2 regions of the Cohnella candida genome follow, and region 2 is predicted to be linked to the other one. Evidence: a T-box and tRNA genes for the amino acid it is inferred to sense, from the RefSeq annotation. Region 2 holds a T-box; the other holds one or more tRNA genes.

Region 1 (8,308 bases), 2.5 Mb from region 2:
AAACAAGAGTGATTCCGTCAGTAGCGGCGAGCGAAAGCGGATTAGCCCAAACCAGGGAGCTTGCTCCCTGGGGTTGTGGGACGTCTCACATGGAGTGATAAAAGAGCAGGTTAGGCGAAGAGGACTGGAAAGTCCCGCTATAGAGGGTAAGAGCCCTGTAGCCAAAAGCCTGCTCTCTCCGAGACGGATCCCGAGTACCGCGGGACACGTGAAACCCCGTGGGAATCCGGCAGGACCATCTGCCAAGGCTAAATACTCCCTGGCGACCGATAGTGAAGCAGTACCGTGAGGGAAAGGTGAAAAGCACCGCGGGAGCGGAGTGAAAAAGAACCTGAAACCGTGCGCTTACAAGAAGTCAGAGCCCGATTAATGGGTGATGGCGTGCCTTTTGTAGAATGAACCGGCGAGTTACGTTCACGTGCAAGGTTAAGCTGAAGAGGCGGAGCCGAAGGGAAACCGAGTCTGAATAGGGCGCTTAAGTACGTGGTCGTAGACCCGAAACCGTGTGATCTACCCCTGTGCAGGGTGAAGGTGCGGTAATACGCACTGGAGGCCCGAACTCGTGAGCGTTGAAAAGCTCTGGGATGACGTGGGGGTAGGGGAGAAATTCCAATCGAACTCGGAGATAGCTGGTTCTCCCCGAAATAGCTTTAGGGCTAGCCTCGAGGTTTAGCATCATGGAGGTAGAGCACTGATTGGGTGCGGGGCCCGCCAAGGGTTACCAAGTCCAGTCAAACTCCGAATGCCATGGATGTGTACTCGGGAGTCAGACGGCGAGTGCTAAGATCCGTCGTCAAGAGGGAAAGAGCCCAGATCATCAGCTAAGGTCCCCAAGTGTGTGTTAAGTGGGAAAGGATGTGGAGTTGCGAAGACAACCAGGATGTTGGCTTAGAAGCAGCCACCATTTAAAGAGTGCGTAATAGCTCACTGGTCGAGTGACTCTGCGCCGAAAATGTAACGGGGCTAAACACACCACCGAAGCTATGGCATGACACTTAGGTGTCTTGGGTAGGGGAGCGTTGTATGCGGGTAGAAGTCAGACCGGAAGGACTGGTGGACTGCATACAAGTGAGAATGCCGGTATGAGTAACGAAAAGACAAGTGAGAATCTTGTCCGCCGAAAGCCTAAGGGTTCCTGGGGAAGGTTCGTCCGCCCAGGGTAAGTCGGGACCTAAGGCGAGGCCGAAAGGCGTAGTCGAAGGACAACAGGTTGAAATTCCTGTACCACCGTAAGCCGTTACGAGCGATGGGGGGACGCAGGAGGGCAAAGACGCGAGCTGATGGAATAGCTCGTCCAAGCAGTGAGGGGTGTGTGCAGGCAAATCCGCACACTATAACCTTGAGCTGTGATGGGGAGGGAAAATTGCAGTACCGAAGGTCTTGTGCTCACGCTGCCGAGAAAAGCCTCTAGCCAGGCGATGGTGCCCGTACCGTAAACCGACACAGGTAGGCGAGATGAAAATTCTAAGGCGCGCGGAAGAACTCTCGTTAAGGAACTCGGCAAAATGACCCCGTAACTTCGGGAGAAGGGGTGCCCCGGTAGCGTGAATAGCGCGAGGGGGCCGCAGTGAAGAGGCCCAAGCGACTGTTTAGCAAAAACACAGGTCTGTGCGAAGCCGTAAGGCGAAGTATACGGGCTGACGCCTGCCCGGTGCTGGAAGGTTAAGGGGAGCGGTTAGGGGCAACCCGAAGCTGTGAACCGAAGCCCCAGTAAACGGCGGCCGTAACTATAACGGTCCTAAGGTAGCGAAATTCCTTGTCAGGTAAATTCTGACCCGCACGAATGGCGTAACGATCTTGGGCGCTGTCTCAACGAGAGATCCGGTGAAATTTTAGTACCTGTGAAGATGCAGGTTACCCGCGACGTGACGGAAAGACCCCATGGAGCTTTACTGCAGCTTGATATTGGACTTTGGTACGGTCTGTACAGGATAGGTGGGAGCCTTAGAAGCCGGAGCGCCAGCTTCGGTGGAGGCGACGTTGGGATACCACCCTGATCGTATCGGAGTTCTAACCTGTCACCGTGAATCCGGTGAAGGGACCGTGTCAGGCGGGCAGTTTGACTGGGGCGGTCGCCTCCTAAAAAGTAACGGAGGCGCCCCAAGGTTCCCTCAGCGCGGTTGGAAATCGCGCGAAGAGTGCAAAGGCATAAGGGAGCTTGACTGCGAGACCTACAAGTCGAGCAGGGACGAAAGTCGGGCTTAGTGATCCGGTGGTACCGAATGGAAGGGCCATCGCTCAACGGATAAAAGCTACCCTGGGGATAACAGGCTTATCTCCCCCAAGAGTCCACATCGACGGGGAGGTTTGGCACCTCGATGTCGGCTCATCGCATCCTGGGGCTGAAGTAGGTCCCAAGGGTTGGGCTGTTCGCCCATTAAAGCGGTACGCGAGCTGGGTTCAGAACGTCGTGAGACAGTTCGGTCCCTATCTGTCGCGGGCGTAGGAAATTTGAGAGGGGCTGTCCTTAGTACGAGAGGACCGGGATGGACGCACCGCTGGTGTACCAGTTGTTCCGCCAGGAGCACCGCTGGGTAGCCAAGTGCGGGAGGGATAAGCGCTGAAAGCATCTAAGCGCGAAGCCCGCCTCAAGATGAGATTTCCCAATTCGTAAGACCCCTGGAAGAACACCAGGTTGATAGGCCCGGGGTGGAAGCGCGGCAACGCGTGCAGCTGACGGGTACTAATCGGTCGAGGGCTTATCCTACGCAGTAACACAGGTGATTGTTTCTTCAGCACTGCTTTCACGTTTCGCTATCCGGTTTTCAGGGCGCAAGCCTTGAAAGAATATCGGTAAATATTACCGGTATTCAAGCGAGCGAGATTATGGTATGATATTTCTCGCTGCTATCCCGGTCTGGTGGCAATGGCGGAGGGGTTCCACGCGTACCCATCCCGAACACGACCGTTAAGCCCTCCAGCGCCAATGGTACTTGGACCGAAGGGTCCTGGGAGAGTAGGACGTTGCCAGGCCGGGTTTACACATTCCCTGATAGCTCAGTTGGTAGAGCACACGACTGTTAATCGTGTTGTCACTGGTTCGAGTCCAGTTCGGGGAGCCATATGGAGAGATGTCCGAGTTTGGTCGAAGGAGCACGATTGGAAATCGTGTAGGCGTCACAAGCGTCTCGAGGGTTCGAATCCCTCTCTCTCCGCCAGTTATTTCTTCCGCAATCATGGTTACTGAGGCCCGTTGGTCAAGGGGTTAAGACACCTCCCTTTCACGGAGGTAACAGGGGTTCGAATCCCCTACGGGTCACCAAATTCTCCTCACTGCAATCTGAAATTGAGGGTTGCAAACAGTAAGGCAAATGCGTTATGATAGTGAACGTCGCCTCTACGGGAGATTTTACAACGACGCGGGGTGGAGCAGTCCGGTAGCTCGTCGGGCTCATAACCCGAAGGCCGCAGGTTCAAATCCTGCCCCCGCAACCAATTTTCTTTGAAGAATCGATCATGGAGCCGTGGTGTAGAGGCCTAACATGCCTGCCTGTCACGCAGGAGACCGCGGGTTCGAATCCCGTCGGCTCCGCCATTCTTCAAACTTAACCAAACGCATAGTCACAAAGAACCGAAGACATGGCTCGGTAGCTCAGATGGTAGAGCAGAGGACTGAAAATCCTCGTGTCGGCGGTTCGATTCCGTCCCGAGCCACCATTTATCACTCTAAATATGCCGGTGTAGCTCAACTGGTAGAGCAACTGACTTGTAATCAGTAGGTTGGGGGTTCAAGTCCTCTCGCCGGCACCATTGCGACTCCATCATGGAGGCTTAGCGAAGTGGCCAAACGCGGCAGACTGTAAATCTGCTCCCTCTGGGTTCGGTGGTTCAAATCCATCAGCCTCCACCAGTAAGTACCAGGGCCAGGTACCCATACTTGTATTACCTTAGGGGCATAGTTTAAAGGTAGAACAGCGGTCTCCAAAACCGTTAGTGTGGGTTCAATTCCTGCTGCCCCTGCCAATTTCATAATAGCGTGGCGGTCGTGGCGAAGGGGTTAACGCACCGGATTGTGGCTCCGGCATTCGTGGGTTCAAGTCCCATCGATCGCCCCATCTTTTAACCTCATATTGGGGCTTAGCCAAGCGGTAAGGCAACGGACTTTGACTCCGTCATTCCTAGGTTCGATCCCTAGAGCCCCAGCCATTTACACGCGGAAATAGCTCAGTGGTAGAGCATCTCGTTGCCAACGAGAAGGTCGCGGGTTCGAATCCCGTTTTCCGCTCCATTTATTTTATGGCGCCATAGCCAAGTGGTAAGGCAGAGCTCTGCAAAAGCTTTACCCCCAGTTCGAGTCTGGGTGGCGCCTCCACAATTTCATATCGCGCGCCCTTAGCTCAGCTGGATAGAGCGTCAGACTACGAATCTGAAGGCCAGGAGTTCGAATCTCTTAGGGCGCGCCACTTATATGCCGGTGTGGCGGAATGGCAGACGCGACGGACTCAAAATCCGTTTCTCGCAAGGGAGTGGGGGTTCAAGTCCCTTCACCGGCACCAACTTCAACAATGAGGCCCTGAAGAATCAAATGATTCTTCAGGGTTTTTTGTATTTCGCCAGGACTTGTCGTGTGATACAATATTCCTACAAGATCCGACAATCGATAACCGCGTTTTTGTCAAAGCGAGGCTGAAAATCGGGAATGGAAATATCCAACTGCATTATCTGCGGTAAAATGTTCCGTCATGACGGACGGGAGGCGAAGCACTGCACGGAATGCCACGCGGTGCACGAAGCGAAGCTGAGAGCCGTGAAGGACGTCATCCTGAGCAACCCGGGCCTGACGGTGCAAGAAGCGAGCGAGAAATCCGGCGCTTCTTACAAGCTGATCATGGAATGGATCAAGGAAGGACGCATCTTACGTTAATTCAAAACAAGAAAACACCCCGCTGCTGCGGGGTGTTTTCTTGTTCTGCAGGTTATCCGATTTGTTTCGCAGTCTTAGGTGGAATGGCCTCCTGAGCGCTCCTTTTCTTCGCGGAGAATCTGGCGAAAAGAACAACGCTGATGAGCGCAAGTGTGATCATAATGGCGCTAGAGAGAAGCGCGGGGATGATGTGGTCGCCGAAATCGGCGGGCGTACGGATGGCGCTGCCGGATTCGAAGATGAGTCCGCCGATCGCGATGTCGAAGACGCCGCCCAGCTCCCGGGTCGCGTTGCTGATGCCGCTAGCTTCGCCCGAATCGTTTTCCGGTACGGAGGACATGATGCCATGGGTCAACGGCGTAAAGCTCAATCCCATGCCGGCGCCGGCAAGCATCATGAACGGGGCTTGGTAACCGAAGGGGAAGTCGACGCCGAACCGGGCGATGAGAACCGCGAATCCGACCAGCGCGGCGCCTTGAAACAACAGGCCCAGCAATAAAACCGCGCGGTTGCCGAATTTGGAAACGGCGAATCCGGCAAGCGGGGCGGCGATCATCGTGCATCCCGTCCATGCCATCGTGCGGACGCCGGCTTCAAGAGCCGAATAGCCTTGGCCCTGCTGAAGGAAAAGCGTCAGCAGGAAGATCGCGCCGAAGATCCCGGCGTTCATCCAGAAACCCGTGAAAATATAGGCGGAGTATTTCACGCTTCGGAACAGGGCGAAACGGACGAAAGGAGTCTCGCGTTTGCGTTCCCATAAGTAGAAGGCGATCAACAGCAGCATGCCGCCCGCCAAGGAACCGACGACGAGTGCAGATCCCCAGCCTTCGGAATTCCCTTTTTCCAAGCCGAATACGATGCCGAACAAACCGGCTGCGAGCAGCAGGATGCCGAACGGGTCGATCGGTTTCCGAACGCCTTTCTCTTCCTTCAGCCAAAGGGCGCCGAACAACAGCGCCAATGCGCCGATCGGGACGTTAATCCAGAAAATGAGCTGCCAAGGAGCCCCTTCCACGATCAGTCCGCCCACCAAGGGGCCGATCGACAAACCGAGACCGGAAATGCCGGACCAGATGCCGAGAGCGGCTGCCCGCATTTTCTCGGGGAAAGCGGAATGGACGAGGGTGAGGCTGAGCGGTACGATCGCGGCACCCCCGACTCCTTGGAGAGCCCGCGAAAGGATGAGCTGGATCGAAGTGTCGCTCCACCCGGATAGCGCGGAGCCGAGCGTGAAGAGCACGACGCCGGCGAGGAACATTTTTTTGCGGCCGAACCTTTCGCCCAACACGCTGAATGGGATGAGGAGCACGGAGAACGCCAGCGTATAAGCATTCATGAACCATTGGAGATCGGTGATCGTCGCTCCGAACGATTTTTGAATGGACGGAAGCGCGACTCCCAGTACGAGATTGTCCAGCATGGCCATGAACAAGGCGGCGCAGGTGACGACTAACAAACGGACTCTTGCGGCGGTAAACATTTTACTCCCAACTCCTTGTTAAATTTAATTTATTAATAAATAAATGAATCCCGGAAGAAAAGGCAAAGCGGGGTCGAAACCCTTCTCGCTTTGCCAAAGAGGTCAAACAAAATCGTCTTCGTGCCCATACCAGGGAAGCAGCTTGGGGAGATTGAGCGTTTCGGCCATCGTGCAGATCAGGCCCTGGCCGATGAATGCGCTCGCCTGGTAGCTGGCATTCGGTATCCCGGCTTCCTCGAAACGCGCTTTGACCCGTTCATAAACCAGATCGAATTCGCGCTTCGTATATTCGCGGACCGCCGGCTCCGGCGTCGTGAAGGCCATCATGACCAGCAGGATTTCGTTCCTGTGGCTCACCAGCAGTCTCGCGAACGCTTTTCCCATCTCGATATGAAGCTGCTCGGGCGGGGCTTGCGCGGCGTCGAAAGCTTGAAGGATCCGCTGGGACGCTTGCTCGAGAACAGCCAGGTAAAGCTGCTCTTTGGATTTGAAGAAATGGAACACGTAAGGCTGCGTGACGCCGACGGCTTTGGCGACGTCCGCGGTCGTCGTCTTGTAATAGCCCGACTCGGCGAACAGGGCGGCGGCGGCCTCCAGGATTTGTTCTTTACGGTTCAGGGAAGCTTCGTCTTTGGGTGCCATGGCTTCGGTTCCTTCTCGGTTATTTATTGAGTGATAAATAAAAGATAATGTCAGCTTACCGCGTTGTCAACAGGTTGCTGAAAGAGAGCATAAAAAAACCGGAAGCCGCTTCAGCATCCAAAGCAGGTCCCGGTCCGGCGCTTCCATTAATGGCCCTTTTTGCGGATCTGTTTGTCATGGTTTTCCGCCCATTCCTTCGCTTGCGAGGTTGCGATCGCGATGGCCCGCCCTTCATCGTACCCGTCCTTCAGCAGGGCGTTGGCGATTTCGACCGCTTTGTCGCGCACCGGCGCGGTGAAGTTTTTCAAAGATTCCGGGTAATCCCCGTGCGACCAAGGCATGACCCATCCCCTCCTGTTCATGGCTTTAATATGTACCTTTTGGACAAAGGAGGTTCGCTCGAAACACGCAAAGGACGCAGGGCGGAGCCGATAAGGTCCGGGGACGGTGGGCTGCCCCGACTACAGTCCAGGGTCAAAAACGTACGCGGGTCCGTTATGCGGAAATCACGCTCCGTTTACAATGAGATTGTGAGATGAAAGAAAAGAGGTGATACACATGAGAAGCGGAAACGGACTCGCGGTGCTGCTGATCGCGTTCGGCGCGCTGCTGATTCTCGGCAAACTCGGAATCTTCGGTTTCCTGATGGGACTTCTGATCCCGATCCTGATCGTTGGCCTCGGCGTCATGGCTTGGAGAAACGGCAATCGGTTCTTGGGCGGCGTGATCGGCCTCATCGGCGGCTTGATGCTGCTGGGCAAGCTGTCCTTCCTGTTCGTATGGGCAGCCGCCATCGCCTTGATTTTCTTCGGCGTATCGATGATTCGCCGCAGGGCGGGCACGAGAGTTTAAATGAAACAACGATAACGGAAAGCCGGAAATGGAGGGACATGCATGAGCGTAATGAAAAGAGTGCGGGACATGACGGTCGCGACGTTGAACGACCGGTTGGAGAAATCCGAAGATCCCGTCCGCGTCATCGATCAGTTCTTATGGTCGACGCATCAGGAAATCGTCCAAAGCGAGCAGCTGCAGCGGCAATACGCCGCCCATACCGACGGCCTGCTTCGCCAATGGAAAGATGCCGAGCAATGGATGAACAAACGGGAGGAGCAGGCGCTCACCGCCCTCAAAGCCGGCGAAGAGCATGCCGCCAAGCTCGCCCTGCAAGACAAGGTTTCGCACGAGGAACGTTCGGAACGGTACCGCCAGCTGTATGAACAAAGCAAGCAAGAGTTGAACGACCTGGAGCAGCTGCTCCACGAACTGCGGAGCGAATACCGCACCGTGTACGATCGCCGGCAGTTCTACGTAGCCCGCAT
Region 2 (8,308 bases):
TTCCGCCTCGGCCAGCTCGGCGAGGCGCCATTCCAAGGCGGCTGCGCGTTCCGTCGCCGCCCGGTGCTCCCGCTGCGCGGAGGCGAGCTGCTCCTGCAGGCGCTGCGCGGCAGCGCTTGCCGCCTGCTCCCGCTCGCCCGCTTCGCGCAGCTTCCGGTTCGCGTCGCTCAGCTCCCGCTCGGCGCGCTCACGTTCCGCATGCGAGGCGGCCAGCTCCGCCTCGCGAACGTCCAGGGCGGCGGCCTGCGCGCGCGCCGCCTCCAGCTCTTGCGCCGCCGCGTCCCTCGCGGCGCTCATGCGGGCTTCCGCCTCGGCCAGCTCGGCGAGGCGCTCTTCCAAGGCGGCCGCGCGTTCCGTCGCCGCCTGCTCCCGTTCGCCCGCTTCGCGCAGCTTTCGGTTCGCCTCGTCCAGCTCCCGCGCCGCGCGTTCCACCGCAGCCTGATGCTCCCGCTGCGCGGACGCGAGCTGCTCCTGCAGGCGCTGCGCGGCAGCGCTTGCCGCCTGCTCCCGCTCGCCCGCTTCGCGCAGCTTCCGGTTCGCGTCGCCCAACTCCCGCTCGGCGCGCTCCCGGGCGGCGGTCTGCGACCGCAGGCGCTCCGCGGCCTGGGTGTCCGCCGCTTGCCGCTTGCGCAGCTCTTCGGCGGCTTCGCGGCGAAGCTCTTCCGCTTCGCGAGCCGACCGCTGCGATTCGCCTTCCAGCTTGGAGCGCTGCTTCAGCCATTCGAGCTCGCGCGCCAGCCATTCCGCTTTCTCGCCGGCCCAGGCGGAACGCTCCGCTTCCATCGCGGCGCGGTCTTCCGCCCACGACGCGCGCTCGGTCAACCATGCCTCGCGGTCGGCCGCATGACCCGCGTCGCGTTCCTCCAGCAGCTTCTGCGCTTCCCGGCGCGTCTCTTCCTGCATGCGGGCGTAACGGCTCTCCAGTTCCTCCGTCTTCTCCAGCAGCTCTTCCCGAGCGAGCGCGCGTTCCGTTTCCCGTTCCTGCTCCATTTTCGCAACGAAATCCGCCTGCTCCGCACGCACCTCGGCAACCCGGGCTTCCGCTTCGCGGCGTTCCGCTTCGAGCGCATCGCGCAAATCGGCAGCCTCAGAGGCGTAACGTTCCCCATCGGCCGCTTGGCGCTCAAGCTCCGCCCGTTCCTGCAGCAGCGCATTGTAATCCGTTCGAAGGCGCATGCACTCGTCGGCCATGTTCACCGCCGCAAGCACGGCGAGCCGAGGCAGGTCGAGCCGGGGATCGGTAGAAGAAATCCGGTTGATCTGGTCATTGACGAGAGCGGCGACCCTTTTCATGTATTCCGGGTTGGAGTGGCCTTTCAGCGAATATTGCGTACCGTATATGTCAACTGTCACGCGGGTCCGATTTTCTTCATTCAAGGCTTGTCCCTCCCCTTGCCAATCGTGCGTCCGAAAACAACGGCGCAGCGACCGTCTCAAGCGCCTTCCGGCGTCCTGATTATTTCGCTGCGCCCTGTTCGGTTTCCTGCCTATTTGCGAAGTTCGGCACCGAAAGATTGTTCCAATTCCGCCAAAACCCGGGAATGGCTCTCGGTCACTTCTTCATCCGTCAACGTGCGTTCCGGATGCCTGTAGACCATCGCCAGTGCCACGCTTTTTTTGCCTTGGCCCAGCCGCTCGCCCACGTATACGTCGAATACGGATACCGACTCCAGCAGATCCCCCGCCGCTTTCCGAATCGCTTCCGTCAATGCGCCGCCCGTGACGGCCATATCGACCACGACGGCCAAGTCGCGTTCCACCGAAGGGAAGCGCGGCAGCGTCCGGTATTCGATGCGGCGATCCGCCTTCCCGTAAACCGGCTCCAGCTCGATTTCGGCCACGAACGTATCCGGAAGGTCGAACTCCCGCTGCATGTCCGGATGAAGCTGGCCGACGTACCCGATCGTCTCGGGACCGTGTTCGGTGCGGAGTTTGATCGCCGCCGTGCGGCCGGGATGGAAGCCGTCCGGGCGAGCTGCCTCATAGGAGATCGCTCCCTCCAGTCCCAAGCGGCGGAAGATCGCTTCCAGCAGGCCTTTGGCGTCATAGAAATCCGCCGCTTCGGCTTTGCGGTTCCAGCCGGCCGCCTTGAAGTTGCCCGTCAACAGCATAGCCAGGCGCGGCTTCTCCCGCGGCAAGCGGGTCAGCGTCTCTTCGTCCGTATGGTAGACGCTGCCGATCTCGAACAGCGCCACGTCGTCGTTTTTGCGGGAACGGTTGTATACCGCGGCTTCCAACAGGCTCGGGAGCAGTACGGTGCGAAGCACGCTGCGCTCCTCGCTCATCGGCATGGCCAACGCGATCGGCCGCGCTGCAAGCGCAAGTTCCGCGAATCTGCCCGCGTTCGCGGCTGAAGTGACCGAATACGAGATCGCTTCGCGAAGCCCTGCGTTCGTGAGCGTCGTCCGGAGATCCCGGCGGATGGACTGCCTCTTGGTCAAAGCGCCGGTCGTCGAAGGACCTTCGATCGGAGTCGTCGGAATTTCGTCGTAGCCATACAACCGCGCCACTTCTTCAATCAGGTCCACGTCGCGGGTAATTTCGCCGCGGCGGGAAGGCACGGTCACGCGCCACTCCCCTTCCCGGGCGGAGTCCGCACGGAAACCGAGCCGGGTCCACAAGGTGTCCACTTCAAGCGGGGACAACGACGTGCCCAGCATGCCGTTGATCCGGGACAAGGCAATGTCGATCGCGACAGGCTCCGGCGACCGGACGACCGCTTCGGCGACGCCTTCGGCCACGTGTCCGCCGGCGAGCTTCGCCATCAGCGACGCGGCCCGGTCCAATGCCGCAATCACGCGGCCGGGATCGACTTCCTTCTCGAACCTCGCCGAAGCTTCCGAACGCAGGCCGAGCTGCCGGGAAGTTTTGCGGACCGATCCGCCGGAGAATTTCGCCGATTCGAGAAGGATATCGGTCGTCTCGGCCGACACCTCAGAATTGGCGCCGCCCATCACACCTGCGAGCGCGATCGCTTTCTCGGCGTCCGCGATGACCAGCATGTGGGGTTCCAGCTTGCGCGTTTGCCCGTCGAGCGTCTCGAGCGTTTCGCCTTCGCGCGCCAACCGGACTTCAATGCGGCCTCCGGCCACCTTCGACGCGTCGAAGGCGTGCAGCGGCTGCCCGTATTCCAGCATGACGTAGTTCGTGACGTCCACGATGTTGCTGATCGGACGGATGCCGGCCGCGATCAGCCGGTTCTGCATCCAGAGCGGAGAAGGGCCGATCTTCACGCCCTTGATATAACGAACGGAATAGTGGGAGCACAGGTCGGACGCTTGAATCGATACCGACACGTAATCCGTCGTACGGTCCGGCGTGTTGAAGAGCTCCTGCTCCGGGTGCGGCAGCTTGACCGGACGGCCGGTCAACGCCGACGTCTCGTAGGCCACGCCGAGCATGCTGAGGCAATCCGAACGGTTCGGCGTGAGATCGAGCTCCAGCACGGAATCGTTCAAACCCAGCACTTCCAAGATGTCCGAGCCGACCGCCGTATTTTCCGGGAGCACCAGAATGCCTTCCTGCAATTCCTTAGGGAGCAGCTTGTCGTTGATGCCCAGTTCTTTGGCCGAGCAGATCATGCCCTGGGACTCGACGCCCCTCAGTTTCGCTCGTTTGATGTCAAGTCCGCCGGGCAGCTTGGCGCCGATCAGCGCCACCGGCACCTTCTGGCCTGCTGCCACGTTCGGCGCGCCGCAGACGATTTGCAAATCCCCGTCTTGGCCCGCGTCCACGGTGCACACGTTCAGCTTGTCGGCGTCCGGATGTTTTTCGCGCGTTTTGACGTAACCGACCACGACTTTGCTCACGCCCTGGTTGCGCGACGGCACGTTGTCGATTTCGATGCCCCCGCGGGTCAGCATCTCGGCCAATTGCTGCGGCTCGATGCCGCTTAAATCGATATAATCGGATAACCACCTGTACGAAACGTTCATGGGATACTCCCCTCTTTTATGCGGAAAATGGTTTCGGGCGCTCCGCCCTTACATTTTGGCGAACTGGTTCAGGAACCGGAGATCGTTGGAATAGAAGTGGCGGATGTCGTCGATTTCGTACTTGAGCAGAGCGATGCGCTCGATGCCCATGCCGAACGCGAAGCCGGACACTTCCGCCGGGTCGTATCCGCCGTGCTCCAGCACCTTCGGATGAACCATGCCGCAGCCGAGAATTTCGATCCAGCCGGTCTGCTTGCACATGCGGCAGCCATGGCCTCCGCATTTGACGCAGGTCACGTCCACCTCCGCGCTCGGTTCCGTAAACGGGAAGAAGCTCGGGCGCAGGCGGATTTGCATCTGGGGGCCGTACATTTCGCGCACGAATTGCAGCAGGGTGCCCTTCAAATCGCTCATCCGGATGTTCGGCCCGATGACAAGCCCTTCGATCTGGTGGAACATGAACGAGTGGGTCGCGTCGTCGTCGTCCCTCCGGTACACCTTGCCCGGGCAAATGACCTTGACCGGCGTCTTGCCCTTCATCGCCTGCATCGTACGGATCTGCACGGGAGACGTGTGCGTCCGGAGCAGGATTTCGTCCGTGATGTAGAACGAATCCTGCATATCGCGGGCCGGATGGTCTTTGGGCAGGTTCAGCGCTTCGAAGTTGAAATAATCGGTTTCCACTTCCGGTCCTTCCGCGATCGTATAGCCCATGCCGAGGAAAATGTCCTCGATCTCCTGCGCCACTTTGTTGAGCGGATGGACGCTGCCGACGGACGGCGTCTTGCCGGGCAGCGTGACGTCAATCGTTTCCGCCTGAAGGCGGCGGGCCGTCTCGGCCCGATCGAACGCTTCCTGCTTCTCCGCGAGGACCGCTTCGATCGCGGCGCGGACTTCGTTGCCCACTTGGCCGATGATCGGCCGCTCTTCCGCGGACAGGCCGCCCATGCCCCGCAAAATCTCGGTCAACTGGCCTTTTTTCCCCAAGTAATGCACCCTTAAATCATTCAGCGCGGCAGCATCCTCAACGTTCTGCAATCGGTCGAGCGCTTCGCTGCGAAGCGCCTCCAAACGTTCTTTCATCGCTCTCTCCTCCATCGTCTTCTTGCCCGGCCCCCGGCCGGTCGGCAAAAAAATAAAGGCCCTTCCTCCCCGTAAGGGACGAAAGGACCGTGGTACCACCCTTGTTGGAATGCCGCGGCTGTCATCAGCCGCCCGCCGAACCCGGCAAAAGCATTCCCGCTTCCGCGGCGTAACGGGCCGCTGCCGGTTCCCCCTACCCGCTTCCGAACGCGCCAGGCGTTCTTCCGTTTCAGGGGACTGCTCCGGAGTGAATTTCAGCAGCCTGGTTTCCTAGGAACGCTTCCAGTCTCCGGCGTTCCCTCCCTGTAAGAAGGCGCTGCTTACTTGTCTCCATCTGCGCATTTGCAAGATTTATTGCCATTATAGGCGAAGTACGCGGCGGAGGCAAGCGGACGCGAGCCCGCTTCCTCCATCGGCCTCAAGTCAGGCTTTCTTCCTGCGGATAAGCGAGACGACGAGCGCCAGCAGGCCGGCCGCCAAGCCGGCGATCGCGAGCGCCAGCGTCAGCGGATCGCGGTCTCCGTCCTTCGCGGAATCCGTAGCCGCGGCAGCGGCGGTGACCGTCGTCACGGAAGCCGGCGTGTCTGCGTCCGCCGGGCCCGTCCAGTCGACGACGGTGCCGTCGGAGTAAGTCTGGTGCGCTTTCCAAGCCAGCTCTTTCGCGTCCGCGGCGACTTTGCCCTGGAAGTTGAATTGTCCGAATTCCGTCGAGCCGATGCCCGCGCCGGTCGCTTTCCAGGTGACGGCCGTGATTTTGCCGTCCGCGTTCTTCTCAATCTCGTAAGTCCAGTCCGGCTTGGGCTCGAACCGGGACACGTCCACGCCGGCGGGCACTTCCACTTTCACCTGCGTCGTCGCGGCCTCCTTCTCCGAAGGGACGCGCAGCGTGAATACCTGGTACGAATTCGCCGGCACTTCCTTCGGCTGCACGGTCACGTGCGCGCTTGCAAGCCCTCCGAACGCCATCGTGAGCGCGAGTGTCAGCAACGGGATGATTAAACGTTTCTTCATCTTTTTCCCGACCTCTTTCCTGTAAACTCTTTACAGTTTTCAGTATAGAGGCGGTCCGGTCTTCCCGCATGACTCGAAAGAGCCAGTCCCGCGAAGAAAGTATGGCGTTTATGTGGCGTCCGGCTCCATCATCCCCCGCTCGTAAGCGTAACGGGTCAATTGAACCCGGTTGTCGAGATGAAGCTTCTGCAAAATGTTTTTCAGGTGATTTTTGACCGTATGCTCCGACAGCCCGAGCGCGTCGGCCACCTCGCGGTTTTTACGGCCGCGGGCGACCTCCAGCAGGATCTCGCGTTCCCGGGGGGTCAATTCGGACGCCGGACCGATTTCCGCCGTTTCCCGCGAAACGGCCGGCGCGGCCTTGCGGTTGCCGAGCTCCCGCAGGATCGACATCGCAATGTCGGGGCTCAAGGGCGCTTCGTCATGGACGATCGCCCGCAGATAGTCCCGCCACGCCGACGGGTTCAAATTTTTGAGCAGGTATCCTTGGGCTCCCTTCTTGAGCGCCTCGAACAAGTGGGACGCGTCGTCCGACACGGTCACCATCACGATTTTGACCTGCGGATGGGCGCTTTTGATCGACTTGACCGCTTCGAAGCCGCCCATCCCCGGCATTTGGATGTCCATGAGAATGAGCTCGGGCATCGTCCGGCCCGCCATTTCAACCGCTTCTTCTCCGCTCGCGGCTTCCCCGACGATCTCGAAGGCGGAATCCGCGGACAGGATTTCGCGCATGCCTTCCCTCGCGTGATGATGATCGTCCGCGATCAGCACCCGGATCGGCTGCTTCATGAGCGTCTCCCTCCCGGCTTGGCGATTTCCACGACCGTCCGATCCGCCCGCCGCTCGGCCGCGAACGTCCAGCCCATACGCGTCGCCCGGTCCCGTACCATGCGAAGGCCGAACCGGCCGTAAACCGCCAGCGGATCTCCGGAAAAGCCGACCCCGTCGTCCTCCACCGTACAGCGGAAGCCGCCGTTCTCCTCAGGTTCTCCCGTCACGATAACCTTCGAAGCGTTGGCGTGTTTGCGCACGTTGATCAAAGCTTCCCGAAGGCAAGCGTGCAGCTCGACCTTCTCTTTGTTGGACAAAGCTTCGTCCTTAATCGTCCAACGGAACTCCGCCTCGGCTTCCGTCACGCCGGCGGTCTCCTCGAGCAACTCCCGCAGCGGAACGACCCAAGCCGCTTCCGCGGCCGTCGGCGGCTGCCGCAGGTTCTCGATCGCCTGCCGGACGTCATCGTGCATGACCCTCACCGTTTCCTTCAGCTCTCCTGACATCTCGAGCACCTTGCGCTCGCCTTCCGCAGCCGTCCGGTCGAGCTTATCCAGCTTCACGGCCAGCAGGAACAGCGATTGCGCGATCCCGTCATGCAGCTCCCGGGCCAGCTTCTCCCTTTCCTCGAGCGCTCCGCTGACCGCCCGTTCCCGCTGCAGCTCTGCCTGCGACTGCTCCAGCCGCGCGAACAAACCCCGCACGAGCGTCAGCGTCACCCCGAGCACGATGAAAGGCGCCAGGAAATTGCCCATTTCCATGGACATATAGGGCAACAGGAAGACATGCCGGACATACTCCCACAGACCGATCGTGAGCGTAGGCGTCAGCAAGATCATCCATTTGATTCTCCGGTCCGCAGAGCGCCTCGGCATCCTCATCCTCCCGTCAATAGATCCGGAACGTCGTTTCCCGTTCGATTTCATTGCCCTTGGCATCGGTCACCAATACCTGGGCTTTCCATTTGGCCGCAAAAGGCAAGTACGGGCCTTCCGCCTGGTACGTGTATTTCCCGTAACCGTCGAAAGCATCGATTTCGTCGTCCTGGTAAGCCTTGATCGGCACCTCGATCGCGCCGACGTCCGGTCGGTCCAGCGGAAGCATCTTGAGCGAGACGTTCTTCGGCGCTCCGTCCTGCTCCGGCAGCCAGATTTTCACGATGAAACGGTTGTCGCCCGGGGCATTCGGGGTGATGCGGAGCGTCAGGTGCATGTCCGTGCCCATCTGATGGTAACTGAGCGGCTCGTTCGGGGGCAGGGGCGTTTGGTAAGTCAAAATGCCGACCACGAATACGATCGCCGCCAGCAGCCCGACATCCGCTTTGAGCATGAAACCGTGCGGAAGGTCTCCTTTGCGCAGCCTCAGCCTGATCAGGAAGGCGGTAACGGCGACAAGCAAGGAGAGCGCGCCTTTGGCGAGCAGCCATTTTCCCCAGAGCGTATATTTCAAATAGGTCAGACTCGGCAAGAAATCGAGCACGGACAAGACGCCCGTGATCCATAAGG

Evidence for each region. The T-box of region 2 lies ahead of pheS (phenylalanine--tRNA ligase subunit alpha). A T-box ahead of a tRNA ligase gene usually reads a tRNA of that ligase, here a tRNA-Phe.
Region 1: it encodes a tRNA-Phe, which carries the amino acid that the T-box ahead of pheS (phenylalanine--tRNA ligase subunit alpha) is inferred to sense. The anticodon was not compared.

What each region holds. Positions count from the first base shown of each region.
Region 1 covers NZ_CP033433.1:217,268-225,575, forward strand. The annotation lists rRNA gene EAV92_RS00950 (23S ribosomal RNA) at 1-2,707, shown strand, start outside; rRNA gene rrf (5S ribosomal RNA) at 2,857-2,973, shown strand; tRNA gene EAV92_RS00960 (tRNA-Asn) at 2,987-3,062, shown strand; tRNA gene EAV92_RS00965 (tRNA-Ser) at 3,066-3,158, shown strand; tRNA gene EAV92_RS00970 (tRNA-Glu) at 3,188-3,262, shown strand; tRNA gene EAV92_RS00975 (tRNA-Met) at 3,359-3,435, shown strand; tRNA gene EAV92_RS00980 (tRNA-Asp) at 3,459-3,535, shown strand; tRNA gene EAV92_RS00985 (tRNA-Phe) at 3,582-3,657, shown strand; tRNA gene EAV92_RS00990 (tRNA-Thr) at 3,675-3,750, shown strand; tRNA gene EAV92_RS00995 (tRNA-Tyr) at 3,766-3,850, shown strand; tRNA gene EAV92_RS01000 (tRNA-Trp) at 3,890-3,963, shown strand; tRNA gene EAV92_RS01005 (tRNA-His) at 3,980-4,055, shown strand; tRNA gene EAV92_RS01010 (tRNA-Gln) at 4,072-4,146, shown strand; tRNA gene EAV92_RS01015 (tRNA-Gly) at 4,154-4,228, shown strand; tRNA gene EAV92_RS01020 (tRNA-Cys) at 4,239-4,312, shown strand; tRNA gene EAV92_RS01025 (tRNA-Arg) at 4,327-4,403, shown strand; tRNA gene EAV92_RS01030 (tRNA-Leu) at 4,411-4,496, shown strand; gene EAV92_RS01035 (hypothetical protein) at 4,640-4,864, shown strand; gene EAV92_RS01040 (MFS transporter) at 4,917-6,344, opposite strand; gene EAV92_RS01045 (TetR/AcrR family transcriptional regulator) at 6,447-6,986, opposite strand; gene EAV92_RS01050 (DUF2188 domain-containing protein) at 7,133-7,327, opposite strand; gene EAV92_RS01055 (LiaF transmembrane domain-containing protein) at 7,545-7,838, shown strand; gene EAV92_RS01060 (PspA/IM30 family protein) at 7,881-8,308, shown strand, end outside.
Region 2 covers NZ_CP033433.1:3,043,384-3,051,691, forward strand. The annotation lists gene zapA (cell division protein ZapA) at 1-1,377, opposite strand, end outside; gene pheT (phenylalanine--tRNA ligase subunit beta) at 1,488-3,935, opposite strand; gene pheS (phenylalanine--tRNA ligase subunit alpha) at 3,984-5,018, opposite strand; T-box leader at 5,090-5,364, opposite strand; gene EAV92_RS14060 (YcnI family copper-binding membrane protein) at 5,442-6,029, opposite strand; gene EAV92_RS14065 (response regulator) at 6,138-6,821, opposite strand; gene EAV92_RS14070 (sensor histidine kinase) at 6,818-7,678, opposite strand; gene EAV92_RS14075 (copper resistance CopC/CopD family protein) at 7,692-8,308, opposite strand, start outside.